DNA from 2 places in the Necropsobacter rosorum genome. Region 1 is predicted to be linked to the other one. Evidence: riboswitches for the same ligand, from Rfam matches in the RefSeq annotation. Region 1 holds a riboswitch; the other holds the start of a gene.

Region 1 (15,592 bases):
CTCCGCCGCCACCATTTACTGCAAAGATTTATTGCCTTTCATCAGCAAAAAAGTGCGGTCGGAACAAGAGTTAATCGTGTATGCGAAAAAAGTGTCCACCATTATGGCGATCGTCACCATGATCTTCGCGCCGTTATTGATGTTCGGTACGGACGGGATTTTCCTGATCACCAAACGATTTGCCGGTTTCGTGAATATTCCGATTGTGGCATTATTCGCGGTCGGGATGTTTAATAAAACCGTCTCCGGCAAAGCGGCGCGCATTGCATTGCTCTCCCATGTCATTCTGTATTTCTGCATCGTTTGGGTGTTTGACGTGAAAATTAATTTCGTGTACGTCATGGGCGGGTTATTCGTGTTCGATGTGGCGTTAATGCTCCTCTTAGGTCAATTCTTAAGACGTGAGCCTTATATCGAAAATAAAGAAAACTTAGGCAATGTGGATTTAACCGACTGGAAATATTTAAAAGTCACCAGCGTATCATTAATTTTAGGCTTGTTCGCACTGTATGCTTTCCTTTCTCCGATTGGGATGGCTTCCGAAAACGGCACGCCGTTAATGGTGTTAGGCGTATGGGCGGTATTGCAGCTTATCGTGTTGCTGGTGGTGCGCAATAAAGAGGCAAAACAATGAATATTATCTATATCTTACTGGATCAGGTTCGCAAAGATATGATCGGCGCCTACGGGCATCAGATCGTAAAAACACCGAATTTGGATCGTTTGGCCAAGGAAGGCATTCGTTTTAACAACGCGTTCACCCCGGCGTCGGTGTGCGGCCCAGCGCGTACGTCTTTATTCACCGGTTTAATGCCGTCTTCCCATGGCATTATTCGTAACGGCGAAAAAGGCGGCAGCGGTGAAGTAAGCCGGGATGCACCGCATATCGGGAAACTGGACGCGTATAATACTTATTTATTGGGCAAATGGCACGTCGGCACCAAATCCGTACCGGAAGATTACGGCATTCAAGGACATAACTTCGACGGTTACGGCTATCCGGGCAGCGGGGTGTATAAAAATCTGGTATTTAACCAACCGCCGACTCATTCCAACCGTTACAAAGCATGGCTGGAAGAAAAAGGTTATGCAATTCCCGAGGTGAGCAACGCCTATTTCGGCGATAATCCGCATTTGCGCGTGCAGGAGTTGTGCGGTTTGCTTTCCGGTAGCAAGGCGCAAACCATTCCGTATTTCATCATTGACGAGGCGAAAAAATATATTCGGCAATCCCTCGACGAGGGTAAGCCGTTTTTCGCCTGGATTAACTTCTGGGGCCCGCACACGCCTTGCATTGTGCCGGAACCTTATTATTCTATGTATCGCAAAGAAGATGTGGTGCTGGATGAAAGTTTCTTCAAACCGCTGGAAGGCAAACCGGGACATTATCGCACCATTTCCAAAATGTGGGGCATGTGGGAAGCCAGCGAAGATCACTGGAAAGAAGTGATTACCAAATTTTGGGGCTATATCACCTTAATTGACGATGCTATCGGCGATCTGCTAGCCTTTTTAGAAAAGCAGCAAATTTATGACCGCACTTTTATGGTCGTAACGGCCGATCACGGTGATGCCATGGGCGCCCACCGCATGATTGAAAAAGGCGAGTTCATGTTTGATACCACCTACAATATTCCGCTGATCGTCAAAGACCCGCGTTCCGACCGGGCGAATCAGCAAGATGACAATTTGGTTTATCTGCATGATTTAACCTCGACGGTATATGATTTGGCCAATCAACCGATTCCGCAGGAATTTGAGGGCGAAACCATTTTACCGATCGTGCGGGAAAATAAAGATAACGGACGTCAGGGCGTGTTGGCGCAGCTTGCCGGTCATTTCGTGTATTTCGAACAGCGCATGTGGCGCCGCAAAGACTATAAATTGGTGTTTAATGCCTCCGATTTATGCGAGCTGTATGATGTGCGTAAAGACCCGGGAGAGATGCACAATTTGTTCTATGATCCGGAGTATCGGGCAATTAAAAAGACAATGCTGGAAGAAATGCGGGCGGAAATGCAACGGCTCGGCGATCCGCTGGAAAACTGGGTTTATCGCATTATTGATGAAATTTAGCGATCAATTTTATTAAGAAAGCGACCTGGCTCGCTTTCTTCTCTTATCGCCGGTGACAATAAAAATACCTGAAAAACGCACCGCACTTTTAAGGAAAAAATGAACATGACGGAACACCGACTTATTTTACCTACGGATTTAAAAGACTGCCAATTAACCTATTTACATCAACTTGCCAAAGGCATGACCGTTTACAATCAAGGGGAAAAAGCACAAGAATTTTATTATGTGCAACAAGGCCTGATCGGGCTGTATCATATGCTGGATAACGGCAAGGAAAGTCTGGCGCGCTTGTATAAACAAGGGGATTATTTTGGTTTTCGCACGTTATTCGGTTTGGGCGACAGCCGCTATCACTGCAATGCCAAAGTGTTGATTGAGGCGGAAATTATCCGAATCAAGCCGGAAAATATCGATCGTTTTTTCACCGATAATCTGCAAATGAGTAAAATCTTATTGCAAACCATTGCCAATGAATTAGGCGATGCGGAGCAGCGTTTAGCCAAAAGCGCCTATTTGCACACCCTTGATCGCGTGATTGACAGCCTGTATTTTTTGAACACCAATTTTCCTTATTACAACTGGACATATCGCGAAATCGCCGAATATGCCGGTTGTGAAACGGAAACCGCCATTCGCATTGCAAAAGCGTTAAAGCAAAAAGGGTTGTTGACCGATTTATTGTCTGCTCATAAAGGAAAATAACGCGTAATGGCATTTTTCGCACCACAAGCCCATTTTCATTTAATGGCAAAACCGAGCAGTTTTCATTGTAATATTCAATGCGAATATTGCTTTTATTTGTCAAAGGAAAAAGACTTCGGGGCGCAAGCGCCCTTTATGTCACTGGATACCTTGCGCAATTATGTGAAAAATTACATTGAATCCCATGCCGGCAATCGGGTGGAATTTGCCTGGCAGGGAGGGGAGCCGACATTACTCGGGCTGGATTTCTTCAAAAGTGCGGTCGATTTTCAGCGCGAATTTGCCAACGGCAAAACCATTACCAACGCTTTTCAAACCAACGGTTTGGCGCTCAATCGGCAATGGGCGGAATTTTTTAAACGACATCAATTTCTTATCGGGTTATCCATTGACGGGCTGAGTGCGGTGCATAATCGTTATCGTATTTCAAGCAACGGCAACCCGACCTTTGAGAAAGTGGTCAGCGCGCTGGAATTGCTGAAAGCCTATCAGGTGGATTTTAATACCCTGACCGTGGTAAACGATCAAAATTGGCACAAGGGAAAAGACACTTATTTAGCCCTTAAAGCACTGGGTGCCACTTTTATGCAATTTATCCCCGTCGTGGAACGCAAAGCGCGGCAATCTGCCGAAACCACGGATTTTTCCGTGCCGCCGGAGGGCTTCGGGCGTTTTTTGCTGGATGTGTTTAACATCTGGAAAAAAGACGATGTGGGGCGCATTTTTGTATTGGAGTTTGACAATTTATTGGGGCAATGGCTGGGCTATCCGTCCGGCAGTTGCGTTCATCAGCCCACCTGCGGTAAATCGCTGGTGGTGGAAGCCAATGGCGATGTCTATTCTTGCGATCATTATGTGTATCCGGAATATAAAATCGGCAATTTAAATGAACAATCCCTTGAGCGCTTGGTATTATCGGCCCGGCAGCAACAATTCGGTAGGGAAAAACTCACGCGGCTTACCAGTATTTGTCAACAATGCGAGGTGCGCCGTTTATGCCAGGGCGGTTGTCCGAAACATCGCTTCGTTGCTGTGCCGAACGAGAGCGCTAAACACAATTATTTGTGCGCCTCATACCGCTATTTTTTCCACCAGACCGCCGCCGAGATGCAACGCATGTGCCGACAAATTCGTGGCACCGATTGCGCATAACCGCGAAGAAAGGTCGTTTATCAAAACAGGTTGGATTTTATACGATACAAAAATCCGCTTCAGCGTTTCCGGTTTGACTATGTTCTTATAATAAAAGCGCTTAAAAGCCCTGTTATGCCGTGTTCGGCTATTGCTTAACACGATAAAATTCTGTAAAATGCACCTCGTTTTTTGCGCATTATCAGCGCGCTGAAATGAATTTAACTTCTGTTCTTAATAGATAAAACAGCAGTGTTGTGACTTAATTAATAGAGGAATAATACTATTAAAACCGTAAAAAAAGCACCCGTAGTCAATCGTCCGAATCGTATTAATGATGAAATTCGTGTGAAAGAAGTCCGTTTAATTGATCAAGACGGCGAGCAGGCGGGAATCGTCAGTATTCAGGAGGCTTTGGAAAAAGCCGAAGCATTAGAGCTGGATCTTGTGGAAATCAGTCCTAACGCGGAACCGCCGGTGTGCCGTATTATGAATTACGGTAAATTCCTTTACGAGAAAGGCAAAGCTGCAAAAGAGCAGAAGAAAAAGCAGAAAGTCGTGCAGGTGAAGGAAATTAAATTCCGTCCCGGCACAGACGAAGGCGACTATCAGGTAAAACTACGCAGCCTGATTCGCTTTCTGGAAGACGGGGATAAAGCGAAAATTACCGTTCGTTTCCGCGGACGCGAAATGGCGCATCAAGATATCGGTTTAGACGTGCTGGAACGTGTTAAAAACGATTTGGCCGAGATTGCCGTGGTGGAATCCGCCCCGGGTAAGCTCGAAGGTCGTCAGGCCATTATGGTACTTGCCCCGAAAAAGAAATAGTCAGCGCATTACAAGTAACAAAAGTGCGGTCGAATTTCATGTTGTTTTTTGACCGCACTTTTATTCGCCTGACTATCTGATGTTAAACTTAAACAATGCGGAGTTTATAAAACAATGCCTAAAATTAAAACAGTACGTGGTGCTGCCAAGCGTTTCAAAAAGACGGCTTCCGGCGGTTTCAAACGTAAACAGTCTCACTTACGTCATATTCTGACTAAGAAAACCACTAAACGTAAACGTCATTTACGCCATAAATCCATGGTTGCGCAAGCGGATCAGGTTTTAGTCGTAGCGTGCCTGCCATACGCATAAGCACGGGCGTACGTTCAGTTAAATTTTAGTTCATTAATAGACATAGGAGATTAAATAATGGCTCGTGTAAAACGTGGTGTTATTGCAAGAGCGCGTCATAAGAAAGTTCTTAAGGCGGCTAAAGGTTATTATGGTGCGCGTTCCCGCGTTTATCGCGTTGCGTTCCAAGCGGTGATTAAAGCCGGTCAGTATGCTTATCGTGACCGTCGTCAACGTAAACGTCAGTTCCGTCAGTTATGGATCGCGCGTATTAATGCAGCAGCACGTCAGAATGGTTTATCTTACAGCAAATTCATCAATGGCCTGAAAAAAGCCTCTGTTGAAATCGACCGTAAGATTCTGGCCGACATTGCGGTATTCGACAAAGTGGCTTTCGCTGCGTTAGTTGAAAAAGCAAAATCTGCGCTTTAATTTTATAAAGTACAGAAAATCAGGACGCTTTAGGGCGTCCTTTTTTGTGCCTGACGAAAAAAGCGCCGTAGATAGTTGTTCGGCGGCAGCTATTTGGGAAATAAAAAACCGCTACCCAAAGATTGAGTAGCGGGGAGGTCTTAATATAAGAAAGATTTCTAAAAAGACAACTGCATTTGCAGTGCACTAGCATTAACTAAGACTGGCAAAGTGAGAAAGAGTTCACAAAATTTTTAAAAATATTCGTTTTATGCGAGAAATTCCTTGATTTGCGCAGTGATGCCCGCCGCATCCAGTTTCAGTTCCGCCAGTATTTCCTGTTGCGTGCCCTGCGGGATAAAAAAGTCCGGCAAGCCTAATTGCAGCAAGCGGCAATGATGGCGACCGGTGTTCAGCACTTCCGCCACCGCGCTGCCGGCGCCGCCCTGCACGGCATTTTCTTCCAGCGTGACGATAAGATCATAATCGTCGGCGGTTTGGTGAATGCGCTGTGCGTCGATCGGCTTGACAAAACACATATCGACTACGGTGGCGTTCAGTTCGTCGGCGGCGCGCAACGCGTGCGGCAATAAGGTACCGAAATTTAAAATGGCGATTTTCTCCCCTTGACGTACCAATTTGGATTGACCGAGCGGCAGTGCCTGCAACGGTTCCAGTTTTACGCCGCCGGCGTTGCCGCGCGGATAGCGCACCGCGGCCGGTTTGCCGCAATGATAGCCGGTATAAAGCATTTGGCGGCATTCGTTTTCATCGCTTGGCGTCATAATCACCAGATTCGGAATACAACGCATAAAGCTGATATCGAAGGCGCCCTGATGGGTTTGACCGTCCGCTCCCACCACGCCGGCGCGATCAATGGCAAATAACACCGGCAGATTTTGGATCGCCACATCGTGAATCAGTTGATCATAAGCGCGTTGCAGAAACGTGGAATAAATCGCCACCACCGGTTTATAGCCGCCGATGGCCAATCCCGCCGCAAAGGTGACGGCATGCTGTTCGGCAATCGCCACATCAAAATATTGCTGCGGAAAACGATTGGAAAACTCCACCATGCCGGAACCCTCGCGCATGGCAGGGGTGATGCCGATTAATTTCGGATCCTGCTGCGCCATTTCGCACAGCCAGTTGCCGAAAATCTGCGAATAGGTCGGAGTGGCGGAGGATTTCGGCAATTCGCCGCTGAGGCGGTCGAATTTAGGCACACCGTGAAACCCGATAGGATCGTTTTCCGCCGGCGCATAGCCTTTGCCTTTTTTGGTTTTAACATGTAAAAACTGCGGGCCGCTGAGCGAGCTCATGTTTTTCAGCGTGCTGATCAACTCATCAATATTATGGCCGTCGATCGGGCCGATATAATTGAAACCGAGGGTTTCGAACAGCGTTCCCACCGGCGATACGAAACCTTTCATATGTTCTTCGGTTTTTTTCACGAACTCTTTAATCGGCGGCAGGCCGGACAGAATTTTTTTGCCGCTTTCGCGAATGGTCGAATAGAAGGCGCCGGAAAACAGGCGGGCGAGGTGATTGTTCAGGGCGCCGACATTTTCTGAAATCGACATTTCGTTATCGTTTAAAATCACCAGCATATCGGTATGCAGCGAACCGGCATGATTCAGCGCTTCGAACGCCATGCCGGCGGTAATGGCGCCGTCGCCGATCACACAAACGGTTTTGCGTCCGGCATTTTCTTTTTGGGCGGCAATGGCGATCCCCAAACCGGCGCCGATAGAGGTTGAGGAGTGGCCGACGCTGAGTACGTCAAACTCGCTTTCTTCCCGCCACGGAAACGGATGCAGCCCGTCTTTTTGCCGGATGGTGGACATGCGATCGCGCCGTCCGGTAAGAATTTTGTGCGGATAGGCCTGATGACCCACATCCCAGATAAGCTGGTCAAAGGGCGTTTTAAATACATAATGCAACGCCACCGTCAGCTCCACCGTCCCCAGTCCGGAAGCCAGATGACCGCTGCTTTGACTGACACTTTCCAACAAATAATCGCGCAGTTCGCTGCACAGTTGCGGCAGCTGTTCTTTGCTTAAAAGACGCAAATCATCAGGCGAATTAATTAATGATAAAAGAGGATAATTTTGCATTGTTCATCAATCCCAAAATAGTCTAAATTCGAACCGCACTTTAAATGATCGGGCGTTCCGTTTGTTATGTTTCATTGCGCCGTGTAACGTCAGCTTTGCCGGTTCACGACGAATGCCGCCAGCGCGCGCAAGGCACCGGTGTCGAACGGCACATCATCCAGCGCCTGCAGCGCCTGTCGGTAAAGTTCCTGCGCTTTTTGTTTCGCGCCGTCCAGCCCGAGCAATTTCGGATAGGTGCTTTTGTCGGCGGCTAAATCGGCACCGACGGTTTTGCCGGTGAGGCTGCTTTCGCCTTCAATATCCAGAATATCGTCCTGCACCTGAAAAGCCAGCCCGATGGCCGTGGCATAGCGCGTCAATTGTTGTTCAAGCTGCGAATCGGCGAAATGCGGCGAACAGAGAAAGCCTGCCTTCAGCGCGGCGCACAGCAGCGCACCGGTTTTATTGCGATGGATTTTTTCCAGTTCTGCAAGGTTTACCTGCCGGTGTTCGGCGATTAAATCCAGACTTTGCCCTAAACACATGCCGTTAACGCCGGAGGCCTGCGCCAGATTTGTCACCAGCGCCAGTTTTTGTTGCGCGGCCAAATCCGGGGTTTGGGTGAGGATTTCAAAGGCAAAGGTTTGCAGCGCATCGCCGGCCAGAATTGCCGTCGCTTCGTCAAAGGCGATATGGCAGGTCGGTTGACCTCGGCGTAAATGATCGTTATCCATCGCCGGCAGATCGTCGTGAATCAGTGAATAGGCATGAATGGCTTCAATGCCGGCGGCGGCGTAATCCAGCTGCGCCATTTGTGCGCCCAGCATGCGTCCGGTGGCGTAAGTCAGAAAGGGTCTGACCCGTTTGCCGCCGAGCAGCAGGCCGTATTTCATCGCCTCGGCAAGCGGCGACGGGCGGCTGTCGATGCGGGCGAAACGGTCGGTTAAGAATTGATTGATACGTTGCTGGAGCTGTTGTAAATCCCGGGTAAATTGATACATACGATTCGCTTATTATTCGTCGTTCGGTTGATAATCACTTAATTCCGCACTGTCGTTTTTTTGCAGTAAAATCTGAATGCGTTGCTCGGCCTGCTGCAAACGTTCCTGTCCTTGTCGGGCGAGCGTAATGCCGGTTTCAAAATCTTTTAACGCCTCTTCCAGCGATAAATCGCCGCTTTCCAGACGGGAAACGACCGCTTCCAGCTGGTTGAGCGTCGTTTCAAAATCCGCCGCCGGTTTTTCCACGGGTTTACGAGCCATGTGCAATCCTTGAGTTCAAACTGATTTAAAGTGGATTATTGTACTGTATTTTTGGCGCGTTGTTAAAAAATACTGCGGTTTTTGTGATAGATCTGACAGATTTCGAGAGCTCTTCCTCCGCGTTCAGGCAGGGCGAGGAAAAACGGCTGAAACGCACCGCACTTTACATTGCGCAGGCTAACGTAGCGCGAAAGAGAAGACGGGCGAAAAGGAAATTGGGGATTAAGCCAAGATGTTGTACAATAGCGCCGATTTTTTACAAAACAGAAATAAGCCATTCAACGATGAAATTTATTATTAAACTTTTTCCCGAAATTATGATTAAAAGCGAGAGCGTGCGTAAGCGCTTCGTGAAGATTCTGACCGGCAATATCCGCAATATTTTACATAACTATGACGAAACTATCGCGGTGGTGCGCCATTGGGATTATATTGAAGTGCGGTCGAAAAATGCCGAAAACCGACCGCACTTAATCGAATTATTACAGCGCATTCCCGGCATCCATCATTTTCTCGAAGTCGAGGAAAAACCGTTTACCGATTTGCACGATATTTTTCAGCACACCTTGCAGCAGGTGGCGTCGCAGCTGGAAAACAAAACGTTCTGCGTGCGAGTGAAACGCAAGGGCAAACATACTTTCAGCTCGCTGGAAGCGGAACGCTATGTGGGCGGCGGGCTGAATCAGCACATCGCCAGTGCGAAAGTGAAATTAAGCAAACCCGATGTGACGGTGCGCATTGATATTGAAGATGATCGCATGATGCTGATTAACGCGCGCCATGCCGGCATCGGCGGTTATCCTATCGGCACGCAGGAAGATGTGCTGTCGCTGATTTCCGGCGGTTTTGATTCCGGCGTCTCCAGTTATATGCTGATCCGGCGCGGTTCGCGGGTGCATTATTGCTTTTTTAATCTGGGCGGCGCGGCGCATGAAATCGGGGTAAAACAGATGGCGTATCATCTCTGGCAGCGCTTCGGCAGTTCCCATAAAGTGCGTTTTGTGGCGATTAATTTCGAGCCGGTGGTGGCGGAAATTCTGGAAAAGGTGGACAGCGGGCAAATGGGCGTAGTGCTGAAACGCATGATGGTACGCGCGGCCGGCCGTGTGGCGGAACGTTTCGGCATTCAGGCGATTGTCACCGGCGAGGCGCTCGGGCAGGTTTCCAGCCAAACGCTGACCAATTTACGTTTAATTGACGAGGCGGCGCCGACACTGGTACTGCGCCCGCTGATCAGCCATGATAAAGAACAGATTATCGCAATGGCAAAGCATATCGGTACCGACGATATTGCCAAATCCATGCCGGAATTTTGCGGGGTGATCTCAAAAAATCCGACGGTAAAAGCGGTGAAGGCGAAAATCGAAGCGGAAGAAGCGCATTTTAACTTTGAAGTGCTGGAAAGTGCGGTGCAAAATGCGCAATATTTGGATATTCGCCAGATTGCCGCCCAAACGGAAAAAGACGTGGTGGAAGTGGACACAGTTTCTGTGTTGGCGGACGACGATGTGATTGTGGATATCCGCAGTCCGGAAGAACGCGATGAAAATCCGCTGCAAGCGGCAGGGCGGCAGGTGATTGTGATGCCGTTTTATAAATTATCCGCCCAGTTCGGGAGTTTGGATCAAACGAAACATTATGCGCTGTATTGCGAGCGCGGTGTAATGAGCAAATTGCAGGCGTTGTATCTGAAAGAAAACGGCTTTGACAATGTCAAAGTGTTCAATCGAAAAGCGTAACCTTTTATCAACTAGTGGGATCAGGCGGAGGAAAGTGCGGTGAAAAATCAACCGAAACAATCGGCCCTGCGTGAGGATATTCTGGCCTTTGCGCGGCAACAATACGGCAGCGAAGCGGAATATTTATGGCGCACTTCACCGGATTCGGCCATTTTGCGTCATAGTGATAACCGCAAATGGTATGCGGTGTTTATGACGGTGGAGCGGGAAAAACTCGGCCTCGGCACGGGCGGCAACACGCAGATTATGAATGTAAAATGTGACCCTGTCATTCACGCCGCTTTTCTCACCCAGAAAGGTTTCCTGCCGGGCTATCACATGCATCACGGGCATTGGCTGAGCGTGCTGCTGGACGGTTCGGTAGATAAAGACACGATTGTTTTTCTGCTCAATTCCAGTTTTGATCTGACCGCCAGCCGCCAAACCCATAAGCGGTTCGGCATTGCCCGCTATACGGAATGGCTGGTGCCGGCGAATCCGAAATATTACGATATTGAAAGCCAATTGCATGAAAATGACGTGATTTTCTGGAAACAGAGCAACAATATCGCGGTGGACGATACGGTTTATATTTATGTCACCGCGCCGACCGCCGCGCTGCGTTATAAATGTCAGGTGCTGGAAGTCAATATTCCGCGTAAGTATGAAAAGGGCGATCTGCGTATCAAACGGGTAATGCGGATTAAATGCCTGCAAAAATATGCGCCGCACTTATTCGGACGGGAAAAACTGCGCGAATTCGGCATCTCCGCCGTGTGCGGGCCGCGCCATATGCCGCGTGCGTTGAGCGATGAAATCGCACGTTTAAGTGCAGATAATTAAAAGCCCGGCCGCAACTTACCGCTCAATAGCGCTAAAGTGCGCTGATTTTCAGCTCAGTTTCGGCCATATTCCGGTTAATCAGCGATAATTCAGTTCGCCCAGCAGCTCGTCAATCGCTTGGCATAACAGCGTGCGATCGTGCCGGTAGCTGACATCGTCCGCTCTTAGCCGCCGCGCCATGATTTTGATCGGCGCCGGCTCGTCACAACGGTTCGGATCAAACTGCACCACCACGCCGTCAATAATGTCTTTGCCTACGGTGTGATTGATCCAGTTTATCCGATCCTGTAGGGATAATCCGGCGGCAGGGCTGCGCTCGACACCCAGATTGTCAATAAAGATTTTTTTCGCCGTACTGTGTTTTAACGCATCGGCGATTTCGCTCAGTAACAGCGGCGGAACGATGCTGGTTAAAAAACTGCCCGGGCCGAATAAAATCACTTCCGCCTGATTGAGTGCACGCACCGCTTCCGGTGTCGCCTGAACCAACGGCACCAGAAAAACGGCTTTCGGCAGTTCGGTCAGCTGATCAATACCGACTTCGCCGACGATGCTTGAACCGGAATGCAGCGTTGCCGCCAAATGCACCGGGCTTTCCGACATCGGCACGATAAAGGATTTCACCCGCAGCAAATCACGAATCAGATTCACCCCTTCCGTCGGCCGGATATGCATATTTTCCAGCGCTTTCAGCATCAGATTGCCCAGATTATGCCCGGCAAGTGCGCCGCTGCCGGAAAAACGGTATTCAAACAACGAAGAGGCGGTGCTGGGTTCGGTAATGATCTGGTTCAGGCAGTTACGCAAATCGCCCCAGGCAATACCGCCCTGTTCGGTGCGGATGCGTCCGGTGGAGCCGCCGTTGTCGGTGGTGGTGACAATGCCTGTCAGCCGTTCCTGCATAAAACTCAGCGCCGACATGACGCGACCGAGACCGTGTCCGCCGCCGATCGCGGCAATATGTTTGATCTCATCTAAATTTTCATGGCGGCTGTGGCGTATTAAGTCAGTCATGCTTTTTCCTTTAACGGCATGGCTTGCGGGGTCATGCCGTTTATGCGCAGGTTTTCGTTAAATTATGTCGGTTTTCGGCGGCTAGTATTCCAAACATCGCAGAATAAGTAAAGCCGAGCGCGGCGAACGGTGCGGATTTGTGAAAAATATTCGTTATATAATAAAATATATAATTGATTTTTAACGGATTTTTATTTTGCCGACTGGATCAGGCGTTCACTCTGTATTAGAATAGCCGGACAGTTTACAATTTGAAACAAATTTATCGCATAACTCCGAGCTTGTCAGCCTAAGTTTTCAGTAGCTGGAAATAAGGCGGCAATGCCAGCAGCCGGCAGGTTGCTCAGGGATAATGCTGGAAACGGCTTGTCCTCTCGTATTTTAGAAAGGTGTCCAATGCAACAAACCATTCCGATTAAGCAGGTCGGCGGCGGTCGTTTGGTCGATCCGTTCCGACGTGAATATTATTATTTGCGGCTATCCGTTACGGATGTCTGCAATTTCCGTTGCAATTATTGCCTGCCCGACGGTTATCAGCCCGAACCGACTAAACCCCGTTTCCTCAGTGTGCCGGAAATCCGGCGTATCGTCCGCGCATTCGGCGAATTAGGCATGCGCAAAGTGCGCATTACCGGCGGTGAGCCGACGTTGCGCAAAGATTTTCCGGAAATTGTCGAGGCGATTCGGCAACATCCGGCGATTCAGCATATCGCGCTGACGACCAACGGCTACCGTATGGCAAAAGACGTCGCGCACTGGAAAGCGGCAGGGATTACCTCCATCAACGTCAGCGTGGACAGTCTTGACCCGAAAATGTTTCATGCCATTACCGGCGTCAATAAATTCGCAGCGGTAATGCGCGGTATTGAACAGGCGTTTGAGGCGGGCTATCAGAAAATCAAGGTCAATTCCGTGTTGATGAAAGGCATGAACGCACCGGAATTCAACGCGTTTCTGGCCTGGATTAAAGATAAGCCGATCCAAATGCGTTTTATCGAATTAATGCAGACCGGCGATATGGATAATTTCTTTCATCAGCATCACCTCTCCGGGCAGGTGTTGGCCGAACAATTACGCCGCGACGGCTGGCAATTGCAGCAGAAATCCCTGTTGGACGGCCCCGCCAAGGTGTTTCGTCATCCTGACTATAAGGGCGAAATCGGTCTGATTATGCCTTATGAAAAAAATTTCTGCGCCAGCTGCAACCGGCTGCGCATTTCCGCCAAAGGCAAGCTGCATTTATGCCTGTTCGGCGAGGAAGGCATTGATTTGCGCGATTTACTGCAAGCGGATGAACAACAGACCTTATTGCAGGCAAGAGTTTTTGCCGCTTTACAGGGAAAACGCGAGCATCATTTTTTACATCAGGGCGACAGCGGGGTGAGAAATCATCTGGCCAGTATCGGTGGCTGACAAAAGGAAACACAATGACGCAATTGACACATATTAACCGCAACGGCGAAGCCAATATGGTGGACGTATCGGGCAAACAGGACACGGTGCGGGAAGCGCGCGCAGAAGCGCTGGTGACAATGTCACGGGAAACGCTGCAAATGATTATGGCCGGGCAGCATCATAAAGGTGATGTGTTCGCCACAGCGCGTATCGCCGGGATTCAGGCGGCAAAACGCACTTGGGAGCTTATACCGCTGTGCCATCCGTTGTTGCTGTCCAAAGTGGAAGTGACACTCTGCGCACTACCGGGCAGCAATCAGGTTCGGATTGAAAGTGTCTGCAAGTTAAGCGGAAAAACCGGTGTGGAAATGGAGGCGCTGACCGCCGCCTCCGTCGCGGCGCTGACCATTTACGATATGTGCAAGGCCGTACAGAAAGATATGGTGATCGAGCATATCCGCCTGTTGGAAAAGTGCGGTGGCAAATCGGGACATTTTATTGCAAAGTAAAAAACGGAAACACAAATGTTAAAAGTATTATTTTTTGCCCAGACCAGAGAGCTTGTCGGCGTAGACGAATTGACGCTCGATGCGGAATTTGCCAGCGCAGAGGCATTGCGTTGCGCGCTGGCGGCACGGGGCGAGCGCTGGGCGCTGGCGTTACGGAAAGACAAATTATTGGTGGCGATTAATCAAACCCTGTCGCCGCTGGAAAGTGCGGTGAAATCCGGCGATGAAATCGCTTTTTTCCCGCCGGTTACCGGAGGTTAATATGCACGATGTTCAAATTGCCGTGCAGCCACAGCCGTTTGATCAGAATGCCGTCTATCAATGGCTTGCGGCACCGGATTCGGTGGGTGCGGCGGTGGTGTTTGTGGGCAAAGTGCGTGATCTGAATTTAGGCGATCCGGTATCAACCTTATACCTCGAACATTATCCGGCAATGACGGAAAAGGCGCTGAGGGATATTGTCGCCCGGGCAAAGCGGCGCTGGGCGATTCAACGCGTCTCGGTAATTCACCGCGTAGGCTTGTTGCACACCGGGGATGAAATCGTTCTGGTCGGGGTCAGCGCCGCACATCGCGGTGACGCGTATCACGCCAATGAATTTATTATGGATTATCTGAAAAGCAACGCGCCGTTCTGGAAAAAAGAACGCACGGATAAAGGCGAACGCTGGATTGAACAGCGGAAAAGCGATAATGACGCATTAAAAAAATGGCAGCAAAACTGACCGCACTTTTAGGCGCATTTTACTCATCGTTGCAGGGGAAAAACCGGCGTATTGTCTGCGCCGGTTTGTTTTTGGGGGTTATTCGGCAAGCTGCTCGAATGCCTGCTGTAAATCCGCCAGAATATCTTTTTTATTTTCGATCCCGCAGGACAGGCGAATTAATCCCGGTGAAATATGCGCCGCCGCAAGGGCGTCATCACTGAGCTGGCGATGGGTCGAACTCGCCGGGTGCAGAGCGCAGGTGCGGATATCCGCCACATGCACTTCGCGCGAAATCATCTTCAGCGCGTCCAGCCAGCGGGTCGCCGCTTGTTTCCCGCCTTTGATCTCAAACGAAATGACCCCGCACAAGCCGTTCGGTACATATTTCTGTTGCAGGGCGTAATCCGGCGAACTTTTCAGGGCGGGATAATTCACCGCCTGAACCAGCGGATGAGATTCCAGATAGCCGGCAACGGCCAGCGCATTGTGGTAATGCGCCTGCATACGCAGCGGTAATGTCTCCAGACCGAGATTCAGCAGAAAACTGTTTTGCGGTGCCGGTGCGGCGCCTAAATCCCGCATAAGCTGCACCCGCGCTTTCACGATA
Region 2 (15,592 bases), 260 kb from region 1:
TGCTTTTTCCGCGGCGGAATTCGGTAACACTTCGCTGACGAAGGCGCCTTGCTGAGCGTCAACATTAAAGGCTTTGGCCAGATCCGTATTCAGCTCGCCGCCGCGAATTCCCAGCAGCCCGCGCCGCACTTCGCCGAATTCCAGAATCTGTTTGACCAGACTGTCGGCCATATTGCTCGGAATGGCAAAGGCAATGCCGGCATTACCGCCGCTCGGGGAAATAATGGCGGTGTTGATCCCGATAAGCTCGCCGTTCAGATTAATTAACGGGCCGCCGGAGTTGCCGCGGTTGACCGCCGCATCGGTCTGAATATAGTTTTCGTAAGTCCCGCTGTCGGAACCGGTGGAACGTCCCAGCGCGGAAATAATGCCGGAGGTCACCGTTTGACCTAACCCGAACGGATTACCGATTGCCACGGTAAAGTCACCGACCCGCAGTTTATCCGAATCGGCGATTTTAATTTCGGTAAGATTTTTCGGATTTTCCAGCTGGATCAGGGCAATATCCGACATTTCGTCTTTGCCGACCACTTTGGCTTTGAATTCGCGTCCGTCTTCCAGTTTAACGGTAATTTTATCGGCCTGATCGATCACATGATTATTGGTTAACGCATAACCTTTTTCGGCATTGATAATCACGCCGGAACCCAGCCCTTTGAAATTCCGCGGCGAATTGCCGCCGAAGACATCCGGGCCGAAGAAAAATTTGAATTCTTCGGGAATGTCGTCATTTTGCAAAGCGGATTTCTGTTTTCCTTCCACCGCAATGGATATGACGGAAGGCAGGACTTTTTCCAGCATCGGTGCAAGGCTTGCGCTCTGTTGCCCTTCAACAAACGCCGGAAAAGCGGCCTGAGTGGCCACGGAGGTGGTTAATACGCTCAATCCGAGCGCAATGCCGGTTAATAGAAAATGTTTCTTTTTCACGTTGTTTCTCCATTAAATTATCATCATTGTTTATACAATGTATGCTCTAAGACAAGAAAAACAAGGGAATGTTCGAGCGAAATAGTCAGATTTTATCCAACCCGGCAAAACCGCCGGTTCGCGGCAAATGGAAAGCGCCGTTACGGCATCATCAAGCGCCGATAACGCAATAAAAAGAACCGGGTCGATATGGACGCCGGTTCTTGCACTGAAGCGGTGATGTTGAAAACATCGCTGAAATCGACCGCACTTTTCAGCACGGTCGGCACCGGCTCTAGCCGGTATTGCGCATGCCGGCGGCAATGCCGGTGATGGTGATCATCAGCGCCTGTTCCACATCCGGATTCGGGTTTTGCGGATTTTCCCGTAACCGGCGCAGTAATTCCACTTGCAGCAGATTCAGCGGATCGGTATAAACGTTACGCAATGCGATGGATTCGGCGACCCAAGGCAGATCGGACATCAGTTGATCTTCATGCGATAAGGATAAGATTGTTTTGATATCCTGTTTTAACTGTTCGCGTAACGATTGTCCCAGATACCAGAGTTCTTTTTTCACCAGATGCTGATCGTAATGTTCGGACAGCCAGCTGTCGGTTTTGCTGAATACCATTTCCAGCATGCCGATACGGGTGGAGAAGAACGGCCATTGTTTACACATTTCTTCAATAACGTCGCGTTTGCCGTTTTCAATGGCTAACCGTACGGAAGCGCCCGCGCCCAGCCAGGCCGGCAGCATTAAGCGGTTTTGCATCCAGGCGAAGATCCAAGGGATCGCGCGCAGACTTTCCACCCCGCCGTTCGGATTGCGTTTTGCCGGGCGCGAACCTAACGGCAGTTTGGACAGTTCCTGTTCCGGCGTGGCGGAACGGAAATACGGCACGAAATCCTTATCGCCGCGTACCACCGCACGATAAATGTCGCAGGACGAAGCGGACAGTTCTTCCATCACGGCACGCCAGCTGTCTTTCGGTTCCGGCGGCGGCAATAGATTGGCTTCCAGAATTGCGCTGGCATACAGATCCAGACTGGCGACGGCGACGGCCGGCAAACCGAGTTTAAAACGGATCATTTCGCCTTGTTCTGTGACGCGCAAGCCGTTTTTCAGTGAACGCGGCGGCTGCGATAACAACGCCGCATGAGCCGGCGCACCGCCGCGACCGATAGTCCCGCCGCGACCATGGAACAAGGTCAGCTCAATACCCAGTTTTTCGCACAGATTGACCAGTTGTTCCTGCGCGCGGTATTGCGCCCAGGAGGCCGCCATCATGCCGGCGTCTTTGGCGCTGTCGGAATAGCCGATCATCACCATTTGTTTATTATTGATCACGCCGCGATACCAACCTACGTTGAATAGCTGGGTCATCACCTCTTCGCTGGCGTCAAGGTCGTCTAGGGTTTCGAATAACGGCACCACCGGCAGATGATAAGGTACGCCGGCCTCTTTTAACAATAAATGCACCGCCAAAACATCGGAGGCCGTGCGTGCCATGGAGATGATATAGCAGGAAATCACGCCTTCCGGCTGCTCGGCGATGACCTTGCAGGTATCCAGCACTTCCTGCGTTTCTGCCGAAGGCTGCCAATTACGCGGTACCAACGGACGGCGGGAGCTTAATTCCCGAATTAAAAAGGCTTGTTTGTCGTCTTCCGTCCATTGGGCGTAATCGCCCAACCCGATATAACGGGTGATCTCGGCAATGGCGTCGGCATGGCGGGTGCTTTCCTGACGGATATCCAGACGGGATAACGCCAGCCCGAAACAGCGAATGCGGCGCAGACAGTCAAGCAGCGCGCCGTTTGCGATAATCCGCATGCCGCACTGGTGTAAGGATTGGTAACAATCGTACAGCGGCTCCCATAATTGATTATCGTCGGTCAGAATTTCGCTTTTATCGATAGTCAGCGGTTTGTCTTCCAGAATGTAGCCGTAGTAGGCCACGGTTTTAATTAATTTTGCCCGCAGATCTTTGACTACGACGCGATAAGGTTCCCGGTGATCGCCGTATTTGGCGCGAAATTCCGCTGTGCATTGCACCACGGAAAGTTCGTCGGCAAGCGCTTTAATATCTTCCAGAAACAGTTCCGCCGCTTTCCAGCGGTTCATGGCCAGTACGCGACGGGTGGTTTGGGCGGTTACAAACGGGTTGCCGTCACGGTCGCCGCCCATCCAAGATGAGAAACGCACCGGCGCAAGCCCGACCGGATGCTGCACGCCGAAATTTTTTTCTAAATGAAAATTGAGCTGACGGCAAAATTCCGGCACCGCTTTCCACAGACTGTTTTCGATCACCGCCATGCCGCCTTTGGCTTCATCCACCGGGGTCGGGCGCTGAGTACGGATTTCATTGGTGTGCCATGCCAGCGCAATCAGCTGCATGAGGCGGCGTTTCAGTTTGGTGCTTTCCGCCTCGGTTAAATCATCATGTTCCAGACGGCTTAAACAGCGGTTGATTTCAATGTGTTTATGCCCCAGCGAACGGCGGGTCACTTCCGTCGGGTGTGCGGTCAGCACCAGTTCGATCAGCAGTTTTTCCACGGTGGCAAGTACCTTTTCTTTGGCCACATTTTGCTGTTTCAAGCGTTTGAATAAGGCTTCCAAAGAGCGATCGGAGGATTCCTGATCAATATGCCGGCGGGATATGGTTTGATATTGTTCGGCAATATTGGTGAGGTTGAGGAAATGATTGAATGCGCGCGCAACAGGGATAATATTGTCGTTGGAAATGGTTGCCAGCGTATCCAGTAATTGGCGGCGGGCTTTTTCATCACCGCTGCGGGAATTGCGCGACAGCACGCGGATATTTTCGATCAAATCCAGAATATCGCTGCCTTGAGCATCGCTGATCGTTTCGCCCAGAAAATGCCCCAGCATATTGATATTGTTACGCATCGTAGAGTATTGTTGGATCATAATAGCCTCTTTGGTCACTAGTAAGTTTTAGGTATTGTCCATAGGTATAACGAAAAACACAGGAAAGGTCAAATAGAATTAATTTAAAATATTAAAAAATAAATAAAAAGTTATTTTTGTATGTTTTAATTAATCAAACCATAATTTAATTAGATTATTTTTATTAAAGTTAAGTATTTGTTAAAAAATAGGATTTATCTTTCCGTGCGCCGGACGGGCAAAAGTGCGGTGGTTTTTTTAGCGGTTTTTTTGGCATTATGCTGCGGTCGTCACCGCCGCCCGCAGATTGGGCGACGCATAATGCCGGTAGTCGGAACAGCCGATGAGAAGGTTCAACGGAATAGGTCGGCGAACACCGTTATTCCGGGGTTGAGGCGATTTTCTTTACCGATTTGCGGATCACCAGTTCCGGATATAATTCGATAATATCGTGCCGTTCGGATTTATCGCTAATCCGGCGGAACAGCAGATTGACCGCCTGCGCGCCGAGGCGGGATTTCGATTGATGGATTGTGGTCAGCGGCGGTGCATAGAAACGCGAGGCGTGAATATTGTCATAGCCGATAATCGAAATATCATCCGGAACGCGCAGCCCTTTTTCGCCGATTGCGGAAATTGCACCCAGCGCCATCACATCATTACAGCAGAACACCGCGGTCGGTAAGCGCTCTTGGGCGAGGATTTTATTCATACATTCGTAACCGTCTTCCGGTTCGAAAAAGCCTTCCATCACCCAATCGGGATTAATTGCAAGACCGGCTTCCCGCATGGCTTTGACAAACCCTTCATAGCGGGTTCTAGCGGTGGTTTTAACCAGTTCGCCGGCGATAATGCCGATTTTCCGGTGTCCGTTATCGATCAGATATTTGGTGGCGATATAACCGCCGTCGAAACTGTTATCCTGAATAATATCCGTATGCGGATTACTCGGGCCCCAATCCATCACCACCATCGGCAGATCGGTCAGGTTGCTGAGCAGATCCAGCGAATCCTGCGCATATTCCGAACACATCACCAATAAACCGTCCACCCGTTTTTTGGCCAGCATTTCAAGGTGGTTTTTAATTTTTTCCGGATTATTCTGGGTATTGCATAAAAACAGCGAATAACCCTGACGGTAACAATGTTCCTCCACGGCATGAATAATTTCGGCGAAATAAGGGGCTTCGCTGGTGGTGACGATCATCCCGATGGATTTTGTGGTATTCACTTTTAAGCTGCGGGCGACCGCACTTGGGGAGTAATTTAACTCCTGAATTGCCTGTAACACCAGTTTCTCGGTTTCCGGCGCCACAAAGCGCGTTTTATTGATTACATGGGAAACGGTTGTGGTTGAGACGCCGGCGGTTTTCGCCACATCTTTAATTGTTGCCATAATAGCCTCCGTAAAATTTGCCGGCTATTATAAAGACTGAGGCGGAACAGGTTAATAGCGTAACCGTAAAAATTTGCGTAATATCACAGATTTTAACTAAAAAGGGAAAGTTATTTCTTTTTATCAGGCCTGTTGGTATAATCCCGACCACTTTAGTCAAATTTCAGGAGAGTGATTATGGGCACGTTCGGGTATGCCATGCTGACGGTAGTGTTAGCTTTGGCGGTGATTATTACCTTGGCATCATCTATTTTTTAAGAGTAAAAACATAAAAAACCTCTTTGCGACGAAAGAGGTTTTTTGTTTCGGGCGGGGTTAATCCATTAATTCAGCCGGTTTTTGTCCAGCGCCACATCCTGACTTTCCCAGCCGATATACTCGCCGGCAAATTGCAGGGCGAGATGTTCGAATTTTTCCACGTAAGCAAAAATGTCGCCGTTGTTGAGCGTCAGTTCCTGCTCCAGTTTTACCAGATAGACGTTTTCCTCTTCATCCAGCGTGATTGGCATGTTGGTATGCTTCAGCGTGGTAAAGGCGATGTCATTGCTGGTGATATAGTCTAAAAAACGGTACATATCCTCTTCGCGCGGAAAATGGAAGCTGTGTTCGATCAGATAGTTGTCTTCCAGATTGCGGCCGCTGTGCACCAGCATGTCCAGCACTTCTTCCGTGGCGTTGATTTTCATTTCCAGCGGCGAGGGCAGCAGAAAATCAAAGTAAATATCCCACAACGGATCATGTTGTTCATTGATGTCCGTTATCGCCGGAAATTGCTGTAATACCGCGCATAACGGCGCGGTCTGATGACAATAAAAATGTAATGTCGCCCGTTGCGCCGAAATGATATAGCCGGCGTAAAGTACCTCGGGCAGGGTACACAGCAGCGCGGATACTTTAACGATTTCACTGAGCACAGACTGGTATTCTTCCGGCCGCGGCAAGCCGTTTTCATCACCTTGGTAGGGCAAGGAAAACTGTAGGATTTTCGTGTATTTTCCTTCCACGGCGGTATATTGCTCAACCAAGCCCAGATTGACCGAAAAAACAGCGAGCTTATCATTGACCATCGAACGGTAATTTTGCCAGTTCTGGGTGATTTCCATGTCCTGACCTCTTATTTGAATTCCGCCCAGATCGGCGCATGATCGGACGGTTTATCCATGGCGCGGATATCCAGCGCGATCCCGCTGTCCACACAATGACGCGCCAGAGCGTTGTCGGCAAGAATGTGATCGATACGCAGCCCGCGGTTATCATTAAATCCTTTGGAGCGATAATCAAACCACGAGAATTTATCGCTGACCGTCGGATTCAAATAACGGAAAGTATCTACCAGCCCGTAGTCATACAAGCGGTGAATCCATTCCCGTTCTTCCGGCAGAAAAGAGCATTTCCCGGTGCGCAGCCAGCGTTTGCGGTTTTCTTCGCCGATACCGATGTCCAAATCCGTCGGGCTGATATTCATATCGCCCATAATGATGACCGGATTGTTTTTGTCGTGATGGTCTTCCAGATAATGCTGCAGATCGGCGTAAAATTTTGCTTTCGCCGGAAATTTAACGGCATGGCTGCGGCTTTCTCCTTGCGGAAAATAGCCGTTAATCACGGTGAGCAGGCCAAAAGGAGTATCCAGATCGGTCATAATAATGCGTCTTTGGGCATCCTGATCGTCGGTCGGAAAGCCTTTGCGCACCGCTTGCGGCGCCTGTTTCAGCAGCAGTGCGACGCCGTAATGGCCTTTCTGACCGTGATAATAAACATGATAGCCCAGATGTTCGACCAGATTATGCGGGAAATCTTCGTCAGCGACTTTAATTTCCTGCAACCCCAGCACATCGGGCCGGTATTGTTCGATAATCGCCTCAAGCTGATGAGGTCTTGCTCTTAATCCATTGATATTAAAAGACATTATTTTCATATTAGTAAACTCGTTAAAATGCGTGGTAACTCTTGACGTCCTATTATACTTGATTATCCGGTTTTCATAAAATGCACCAAATGTCGGGATCCATTTTAACCTGTTGAATTGCGGTCTGTTTATGCTGTTTTCGGCGCGGGCAGACAGGGATTTTTTCCCGAACCCTTTGATTTATATCAACATGGTCTCGAATGAAAGCCTTTATGATAGACGCCTGCATTAAAGGATGAATGAGAATTTTTGCGGAGTGGGGGCTATGGCAAAAAAACGGAATAAAAAAATTATCTTCGGCGGGCTGGCATTCATGTTGCTCGGCGCGGCGGTACTGGGCGGTACGCAATATGTGATGAAGGCGACCAGCGCGACGGAATTTTGCGTCAGCTGCCATTCGATGAGTTATTCGCAGCAAGAATGGGAAGGCAGCGTGCATTTTTCCAATCGAAAGGGCATTCGGGCGCAATGTGCCGATTGTCATGTACCGTCGCAAGGCTGGCATTATGTTAAAGCCAAACTGCTGGCGGTGAAAGATGTGTGGTATGAATGGACGGGCAAAATCCGCACGCAGGAGGATTTTGAACAACACCGCGCCGCGATGGCGCAAACGGTGTGGACGCAAATGCAAGCAACCGACTCCGCCACCTGTAAAAGCTGTCATACGGTCGATGCGATGATTTTGTCGGAACAAACGGAAGCGGCACAAAAAATGCACAAACTGGCGGCACAAACCGATCAGACTTGTATTGATTGCCATAAAGGGCTGGTGCATTTTATGCCGGATATGGCGGCCGACAATGCGGCGGCGGCCGGTGAGCTGGCGAAACACGGCGCGGAATTCGGCACGGATGACAAAACCCTGTATGCGTTAATGATGTCGGACGCCGAACTGGCGGGCGGCGGAGAAGTGCGGTTGATGCCGTATGCCGAACTGACCGACTGGAAAGCCGACGGCGAGAAACTGACGGCAACGGTATCGGGCTGGCAGCAAAGCGGTGCGGAAAGCGTGGTGTACGCCGATTTAGGCAAACGCATAATGGTCGCCCTGCTGGATGATGATACGCAAAATAAAGTGAATGTCGTCCGCACGGTGTATGATGATGTGACCGCTTCCGACTGGAAGCAAATCCGTTTTCAGGTTCGACTGCCGCAGGCAAAAACGACGGCAAATCTGACCGCACTTAATCAGTTCGGCAAGAATCTGAACGAAACTTATTGCAGCGGTTGTCACGCCGCAATCAGCGCCGATCATTATACGGCGAATCAGTGGATTGGCGTGGTCAATTCCATGAAAGATCGAACCTCCATGTCCGCCGAAGAAGTGCGTACGCTGACGATTTATTTGCAGCGCAACGGCAAAGACATGGCGGCCGATCCCCGTTAATTTCGGCAAAATTTGATGACGGCGCCCGAGCGCCGTTGTCTGCGCTTCTCTGACCAAGAGAGGTTTACAATCCGACTCCGAGCTTGTGTACCTAAGTCGAAAGATAGGGTCGCAATGCCTGCAACTTGATTGCACATGGTGTGCTTAGAAATGAACACGCCACTCCACTTAGAAAGGTGTCGTTATTTAACTTTCACAAACGTATTTGCGAAAGGCACGTGCTGATGTACAACGCGCGGAAAGCGATATTTTTCCTCTTCTCTTTTGCCAAATACCCGTTGTGATCGATTTATCAATGAGGGTTAACATGAAAAAACAAGACAAAATTAATGTCAGCCGCCGTGATTTTCTGAAAAATTCGTCCCTTGGCGTTGCCGCAACCTCTTTCGGCGCAGGGCTTGCCGGCACATTGGTATCGCCGCAGGCGACGGCGGCCGAGCAAAAAACCGTGGTAACCGCCGCTCACTGGGGGCCGCTGGGCGTAGTGGTGGAAAACGGAAAAGCGGTGAAATCCGGCCCGGCCATTGCCGCACCGCTGGAAAACGAACTGCAAAGCGTGGTGGCGGAACAGTTGTACAGCGATACCCGTGTGAAATACCCGATGGTGCGTAAAGGCTATCTGGAGGGCAACAAAGATACCACGCTGCGCGGGCATGACGAATGGGTCAGAGTCTCTTGGGACAAAGCCTTTGAGCTGGTCGCCGGCGAGATGAAACGAGTGCGGGATAATTACGGCCCGACGGCGATTTATGCCGGATCCTACGGTTGGTACAGCGCCGGTGCCTTACATGCCGCACGCACCTTGCTGCACCGCTATCTGAATGTGACCGGCGGTTTTGTCGGCTCCAAAGGAGATTATTCCACCGGTGCGGCACAAGTCATTATGCCGCATGTGTTGGGCACGATTGAAGTGTATGAACAGCAAACCAGCTGGGAAAGCGTGCTGGAACATGCCGACATCGTGGTGCTGTGGGGCGCGAATCCGCTGACCACGCTGCGTATTTCCTGGACATCGACGGATCAGCAGGGCATTGAATATTGCAAAAAACTGAAAGCAAGCGGTAAACGGATAATTTGTATCGATCCGGTGCGCAGTGAAAGTTGTGAATTTTTAGAGGCGGAATGGCTGCCGATTCATACCGCAACCGACGTGCCGCTGATGTTGGGGATCGCCCATACGCTGGTGAGCGAAGACAAGCACGATAAAGCGTTTTTGAAAAAATACACCACCGGTTACGATAAATTCGAAGCCTATTTATTGGGGAAAACCGACGGACAGGCCAAAGATGCAGAATGGGCGAGCAAGCTGTGTGGCTTACCGGTTGAGGTGATTAAAGCACTGGCCGCCGATTTTAGCGCCAAACGGACGATGATCATGGGCGGCTGGGGCATGCAGCGTCAACGTCACGGGGAACAGGCGCACTGGATGTTGGTGACGCTGGCCTCAATGCTTGGTCAAATAGGCTTGCCGGGCGGCGGCTTTGGGTTCAGCTATCATTATGCCAACGGCGGCGTGCCGACCGCAACCGGCGGGATCCTCGGTTCTATCAGCGCCAATTCCGCCGCGCAGAGCGGTGAAAAAAGCTGGCTGACGGAAACGGCTAAAGTAGCGTTTCCGGTGGCGCGCGTGGCGGACGCATTATTAAATCCGGGTAAAACGATTCAGTATAACGGCGGCCAAATCACCTATCCCGATATTAAACTGGTTTACTGGGCGGGCGGCAATCCGTTTGTGCATCATCAGGATACCAATACTTTGGTCAAAGCATTTCACCGGCCGGAGACCGTTATTGTCAACGAGGTCAACTGGACGCCGACCGCCCGAATGGCGGATATTGTGCTGCCGGTGACCACCAGTTATGAGCGTAACGACTTAACCATGTCCGGTGATTATTCGATGATCAATATTTACCCGATGAAACAGGTTGTGGAACCGCAGTTTGAAGCGAAAAGTGATTATGATATTTTCGCCGAGCTGGCGAAACGCGCCGGGGCAGGGGAGCAGTTTACGGAAAATAAAAACGAAATGCAGTGGTTGCAGGAATTTTATCAAACCGCCTTTGATGCGGCGCGTAAAAACCGTGTGCTGATGCCGAAGTTTGAAAAATTCTGGCAGGAAAATAAACCGCTCACCTTTAACGCCGGCGAAAAAGCCCGCAAATGGGTGCGTTACGAAGAATTCCGCCAAGATCCGTTGCTTAATCCGTTGGGAACGCCGTCCGGGAAAATCGAGCTTTATTCCGATGTGGTGGCGAACATGAACTATGACGACTGCAAAGGCCATGCCAGCTGGATGGAGCCGGAGGAATTTGCCGGTAACGCCACGCCGGAAGCACCGCTGGCGTTAGTGACGCCGCACCCGTATTATCGCTTGCACAGTCAGCTGGCGCATACCTCGCTGCGCAAAAAATATGCGGTCAATGATCGTGAACCGGTGTTGATCCATCGTGACGATGCCGCCGCGCGCGGCATTGCCGACGGCGATATCGTGCGGATCTTTAACCGCCGCGGGCAGGTGCTGGCCGGTGCGGTCGTTACCGACGGTATAATAAAAGGCACCGTCGCCCTGCATGAGGGCGCCTGGTATGATCCGGCCGATCTCGGTCAAACGGAAAAACCGTTGTGTAAAAACGGTTGCCCGAACGTATTGACCCGTGATGAAGGCACTTCAAAACTGGCGCAGGGCAATTCACCGAATACCTGCATTGTTGAGGTGGAAAAATTTGTCGGCGACGCACCGGAAGTGACGGTGTTCAAACAACCGAAGCAGGCGGTATAACGCATACGCGAATCAAGGCGGGCGGCGCTCGCCTTGTGCGGCTGAAAGCCACTAAGTGCGGTGGTTTTTCAGCGCATTTTTATGCTGCCGGAGTAAATTTTCTTCCTGTTTCGGGTATTGCAGATAAAAACCGTGTTCTTTAATCTGCGTTAATACCGTCCGCTTGTCCGCGTTGATCAAGGGTTTTTCGCCGTTCAGATTAAACAGCATCACAAAAATCGGCGTGCCGAATGCCGTACGCAACGCGTCCGGGAGTTTATCAAACTTATCCCGTTTTTCGACATAAAGATACATACCGTCTTTTTTCTTGGTTTTATAAATGGCGCATAACATAGAATCTGCCCTGTCGGTGTTAATTGTTTTTTGCTAAAAAATGTTTGCCGATTTTAACGCAATTCTTTATGATCGAACCACTTTATTTTTACCTTGGAATCACTTATGGCGCAAGATATCGTCGAACTCCGAACCGGACAGTTTTCCTCTATTTTCCTCACCTTAAACAGTGCGAGCTTAAGCGTGATAAAACGCGCGCTGGTCAAAAAAAGCAAAAAATCGCCGTCATTTTTTCAGCATATTGACGTGATTTTGCAGTTTAACGCCATGCTGGAAAAGGTTGAGTTAAGCGCACTGAAAAGCCTGCTGGCAGAATTTAATATTCAGGTTATCGGTGTCGCCGACTGGCAGAATAGCTTACAGAAAGAACTGATTCTGACCGCCGGTTTTGCGCTGCTGGGCAAAAGCGACGATGTATCCGGCATTTTACCGGAGCCGCGCTATTTGCCGACCAAAGTGATCGAACAGGATGTTAGCGCGCAACAGGTGATTTACGCCAAAAACAGCGATTTGATTATTCACGGTAACGTCGATGCCGGCGCGGAAGTGGCGGCGGACGGCAATATTCATATTTACGGCAAACTGCGCGGACGCGCCATGGCAGGGATTAACGCCAACAGCGGGTCAATTTACGTACAGCATCTGGACGCCGAATTCGTCGCGGTCAACAGCCGTTTTCTGTATAAAGACAACATCGCGCCCGAATTTATGCAAAGAGCGGTCAGAATTTTCGCCGAAAAAGATAAACTGGCATTCCGGATTTTAGGTGAGTATTAAAACTCGGCGTAAAAACACCGCACTTCGGTTAACCAAAGTGCGGTGTTTTTTTATGTAAAAATCAGTCAGCCGGGACGAATTAAAGCACTTTTACGATGCTTTCGCACAGATAACGAATATTGTCTTCGGTGATGCCCGCCACGTTGATGCGGCCGGAGCGTACGGCGTAAATGGCGAATTCGTCTTTCAGGCGATCCACTTGCGCCGGGGTTAAGCCGCTGAAAGAGAACATACCGTTTTGCTGAATAATAAAGCTGAAATCCTGCGCTGCGCCGTATTCTTTCAGCAGCTGTACGAACAGTTTACGCATCTGTTTGATGCGGTTGCGCATTTGCGCCAGTTCTTCGGTCCATTCGCGGGTCAGTTCGGGGTCGGCCAGCACGCAGGCGACGGTTGACGCGCCGTGGGAAGCCGGGTTGGAATACAGGGTGCGCACAATACTTTTTACTTGGGTGAGCGCGGTGGCGGCGACGGATTCGTTTTCCGCAACCAAGGTGAATGCGCCGACACGCTCATTGTATAAGCCGAAATTTTTCGAATAGGAGCTGGCGATCAGCAGTTCTTTGTGGTTGGCGGCGAAAGTACGCAGACCGAGCGCGTCTTCATCCAGACCGTTCGCCAATCCCTGATAGGCGAAGTCAAACAGCGGCAGCCAGCCGTTTTGCACCGACATGTCCGCCAGTTGCCGCCATTGTTCCGGTGTCGGATCGATTCCGGTCGGATTGTGACAGCAGCCATGCAGTAAAACCACATCGCCTTCGCCGGCATTGCTGAGATCAGCGATTAAGTTCTCCCAATCCAGCGCTTTGCGTTGGGCGTCGTAATAACGGTATTCACGGATAGTCACGCCCACCGCATTGAAAATGGCGTTGTGATTCGGCCAGGTCGGGCTGCTGATCCAGACGTTTTGCGCTTTGGTCTGGCGTTTAATGAATTCGGCGGCGATGCGTAATGCGCCGGTGCCGCCCAGACTCTGTACGGTTTTCGCCCGGCGCTGCGCGATAATATCGGATCCTGCGCCGAATAATAAGACCTGCGTGCGCGCATTAAAATCGGCGACGCCGTCGATGGATAAATAATTTTTGCTGCTTTCGGTTTCAAGCAGGCGCCGTTCCGCCGTTTTGACCGCTTGCATAATCGGGGTCACGCCTTTGGCGTCTTTGTAAACGCCGATACCGAGGTTGATTTTATTCGTGCGGGTTTCGGATTTGAATGCTTCGCCCAAACCTAAAATCGGGTCTGCCGGTGCGGCCTGAATATTTTCGAACATAGTGATTGATCCTTATAAGTGAAATGATGTGTTTGAGAACTCTTTTATACTGATAAAGGCTCGCATTGGCAAGCCCTTATTTGGGGTAAATCGGTGCTTTTTACGGATTGTTCTAAAAATGCACCGCATAGCAGCGGATTATTGTAATTTTTCAATGGCCCAATCCAGACCAGACTGATAATCCTGCGGCAGTTCGCCGCGCAGTTTTTCCAGCTGGGCGATGATCACCTTTTTATCCGGGTGCGCCAGATTAAGATGACCGACTTTGCGCCCCGGACGCACGGCTTTGCCGTACCAATGCAGTTGACAAAACGGCGTATTCAACCAAGCGGCGTTATGCGGCGTGCCGATCAGATTCACCATCACGCTCGGCATGGCGGTTTCCAGCGCCGGTGTCGGCAAATCCAGCAACGCGCGCAGGTGTAATTCGAACTGGCTGATCGCACAGCCGAGCTGAGTCCAGTGTCCGCTGTTATGTACGCGCGGCGCCAGTTCGTTGATTAACAGACATTCGCCGATAACGAAACACTCCATCGCCATCACGCCGATATAATCCAGTTTATGCATAATGCTGGTCAGCATATGCTCCGCTTGTTGCTGTAGCCGGCTGTGCTGTGGCGATGAGGTATCCGCCACGCTGTAACGTAAAATACCGTTTTGTTGCAGATTGTGAGTCAGCGGGTAAAAACGGGTCTCGCCGTTTTTAAATCTCGCGCCTACCAGCGAAACTTCATAATCGAAAGGAATGAATTGTTCGGCGATTACCTGATTAAACAGTTCGTTGCCGATATCCGCTTGATTTTCCCGGCTGACAATCCACTGACCGCGCCCGTCGTAGCCGCCGGTGCGGCGTTTTACCACCAGTTTTTCGCCGATACGGGCGAACACTTGCGGCCATTGTTGCGGGCTTTCCAGCAGGCACCAGGGAGAAGTCGGTAACGCCAGCTCATCAAGCAGGGCTTTTTGGGTCAGGCGATCCGCCAGACGACCGAATACCGGGCGGTTGACAAAATGCGGGTGGCCGGCCAGCATGTCGGTTAACGGCGTGGCTTCCCAACGTTCGATTTCCGCCGTAATAACACTGTTGGCGGGCAATTCGAACGGCGCGGCGTCAAAGGCCAGCGGGCGGACGTCAATGTCTAACGGCGCTCCGGCATAGCGCAGCATACGTCCGAGCTGACCGTTGCCTAACACATAAACGGTCGGATACAACGTACTGTTTTGCATGATAAATCCTTATTTAAGCGGAGGGTTAATGAGTTAAAGTGCGGTAGTTTTTTGTGCCGTTTCCTGATGCGGCTTTTTTAAAAAGTCTTCTTCTTCCAGTTTTAATAAGCGGGAAATTGCGTTCAGATAGGAAATTTCCAGGCTTTCACGACTGGTCGCCATCACGCCCTGATCGATGAGAAAGCCGTCGTTGACATCATACACCCAGCCGTGCAGCGACAGTTTTTTGCCGTTACGCCAAGCGGATTGGATGATGGAAGAGCGGCCCAAATTATACACCTGTTCCGCCACATTCAGCTTAGTCAGCATATCCGCGCGTTTTTCCGGCGACAGTTTTCCGAGCAAATGACTATGCTTAAACCAAATATCGCGGATATGCAGCAACCAGTTGTTAATCAGCCCCAGATCCTGTTCCGCCATGGCGGCTTTAATACCGCCGCAGTTGGTATGACCGCAGATAATAATATGCTCGATATTCAGTACGTCCACCGCATATTGCACCACCGAAAGGCAGTTTAAATCCGTATGAATAACCTGATTGGCCACGTTGCGGTGTACAAACAGTTCGCCCGGCCCTAGATTGGTCAGTTTTTCCGCCGGCACGCGACTGTCCGAGCAGCCGATCCACAGATAACTCGGGGTTTGGTGTTCGGCCAGTTGTTTAAAATAATTGGAATTTTCTTCTTTCATGCGC

Evidence for each region. A riboswitch is a leader RNA that binds a small molecule or an ion and turns the genes downstream of it on or off. The one in region 1 is predicted to bind molybdenum cofactor.
Region 2: linked by a shared signal. The riboswitch ahead of torA (trimethylamine-N-oxide reductase TorA) and the one ahead of moaA (GTP 3',8-cyclase MoaA) in region 1 are both predicted to bind molybdenum cofactor.

The regions. Positions count from the first base shown of each region.
Region 1 covers NZ_CAXSXF010000002.1:29,882-45,473, forward strand. Annotated here, with positions in the region: gene ACESOH_RS04175 (solute:sodium symporter family transporter) at 1-634, shown strand, start outside; gene ACESOH_RS04180 (sulfatase family protein) at 631-2,076, shown strand; gene ACESOH_RS04185 (Crp/Fnr family transcriptional regulator) at 2,182-2,781, shown strand; gene ACESOH_RS04190 (anaerobic sulfatase maturase) at 2,788-3,933, shown strand; gene infC (translation initiation factor IF-3) at 4,243-4,740, shown strand; gene rpmI (50S ribosomal protein L35) at 4,855-5,052, shown strand; gene rplT (50S ribosomal protein L20) at 5,110-5,463, shown strand; gene dxs (1-deoxy-D-xylulose-5-phosphate synthase) at 5,712-7,559, opposite strand; gene ispA ((2E,6E)-farnesyl diphosphate synthase) at 7,649-8,539, opposite strand; gene xseB (exodeoxyribonuclease VII small subunit) at 8,552-8,800, opposite strand; gene thiI (tRNA uracil 4-sulfurtransferase ThiI) at 9,085-10,539, shown strand; gene ACESOH_RS04230 (MmcQ/YjbR family DNA-binding protein) at 10,579-11,361, shown strand; gene ACESOH_RS04235 (gluconeogenesis factor YvcK family protein) at 11,440-12,375, opposite strand; molybdenum cofactor riboswitch at 12,637-12,783, shown strand; gene moaA (GTP 3',8-cyclase MoaA) at 12,772-13,788, shown strand; gene moaC (cyclic pyranopterin monophosphate synthase MoaC) at 13,803-14,279, shown strand; gene moaD (molybdopterin synthase sulfur carrier subunit) at 14,295-14,540, shown strand; gene moaE (molybdopterin synthase catalytic subunit MoaE) at 14,542-15,003, shown strand; gene ACESOH_RS04260 (O-acetylhomoserine aminocarboxypropyltransferase/cysteine synthase family protein) at 15,082-15,592, opposite strand, start outside.
Region 2 covers NZ_CAXSXF010000002.1:289,614-305,205, reverse strand. Annotated here, with positions in the region: gene ACESOH_RS05415 (Do family serine endopeptidase) at 1-927, opposite strand, end outside; gene ppc (phosphoenolpyruvate carboxylase) at 1,202-3,841, opposite strand; gene purR (HTH-type transcriptional repressor PurR) at 4,200-5,216, opposite strand; gene ACESOH_RS05400 (TIGR01619 family protein) at 5,540-6,319, opposite strand; gene xthA (exodeoxyribonuclease III) at 6,331-7,134, opposite strand; gene ACESOH_RS05390 (NapC/NirT family cytochrome c) at 7,391-8,512, shown strand; molybdenum cofactor riboswitch at 8,576-8,707, shown strand; gene torA (trimethylamine-N-oxide reductase TorA) at 8,820-11,291, shown strand; gene ACESOH_RS05380 (YcgL domain-containing protein) at 11,343-11,624, opposite strand; gene minC (septum site-determining protein MinC) at 11,730-12,401, shown strand; gene ACESOH_RS05370 (amino acid aminotransferase) at 12,481-13,671, opposite strand; gene purK (5-(carboxyamino)imidazole ribonucleotide synthase) at 13,810-14,898, opposite strand; gene can (carbonate dehydratase) at 14,932-15,592, opposite strand, start outside.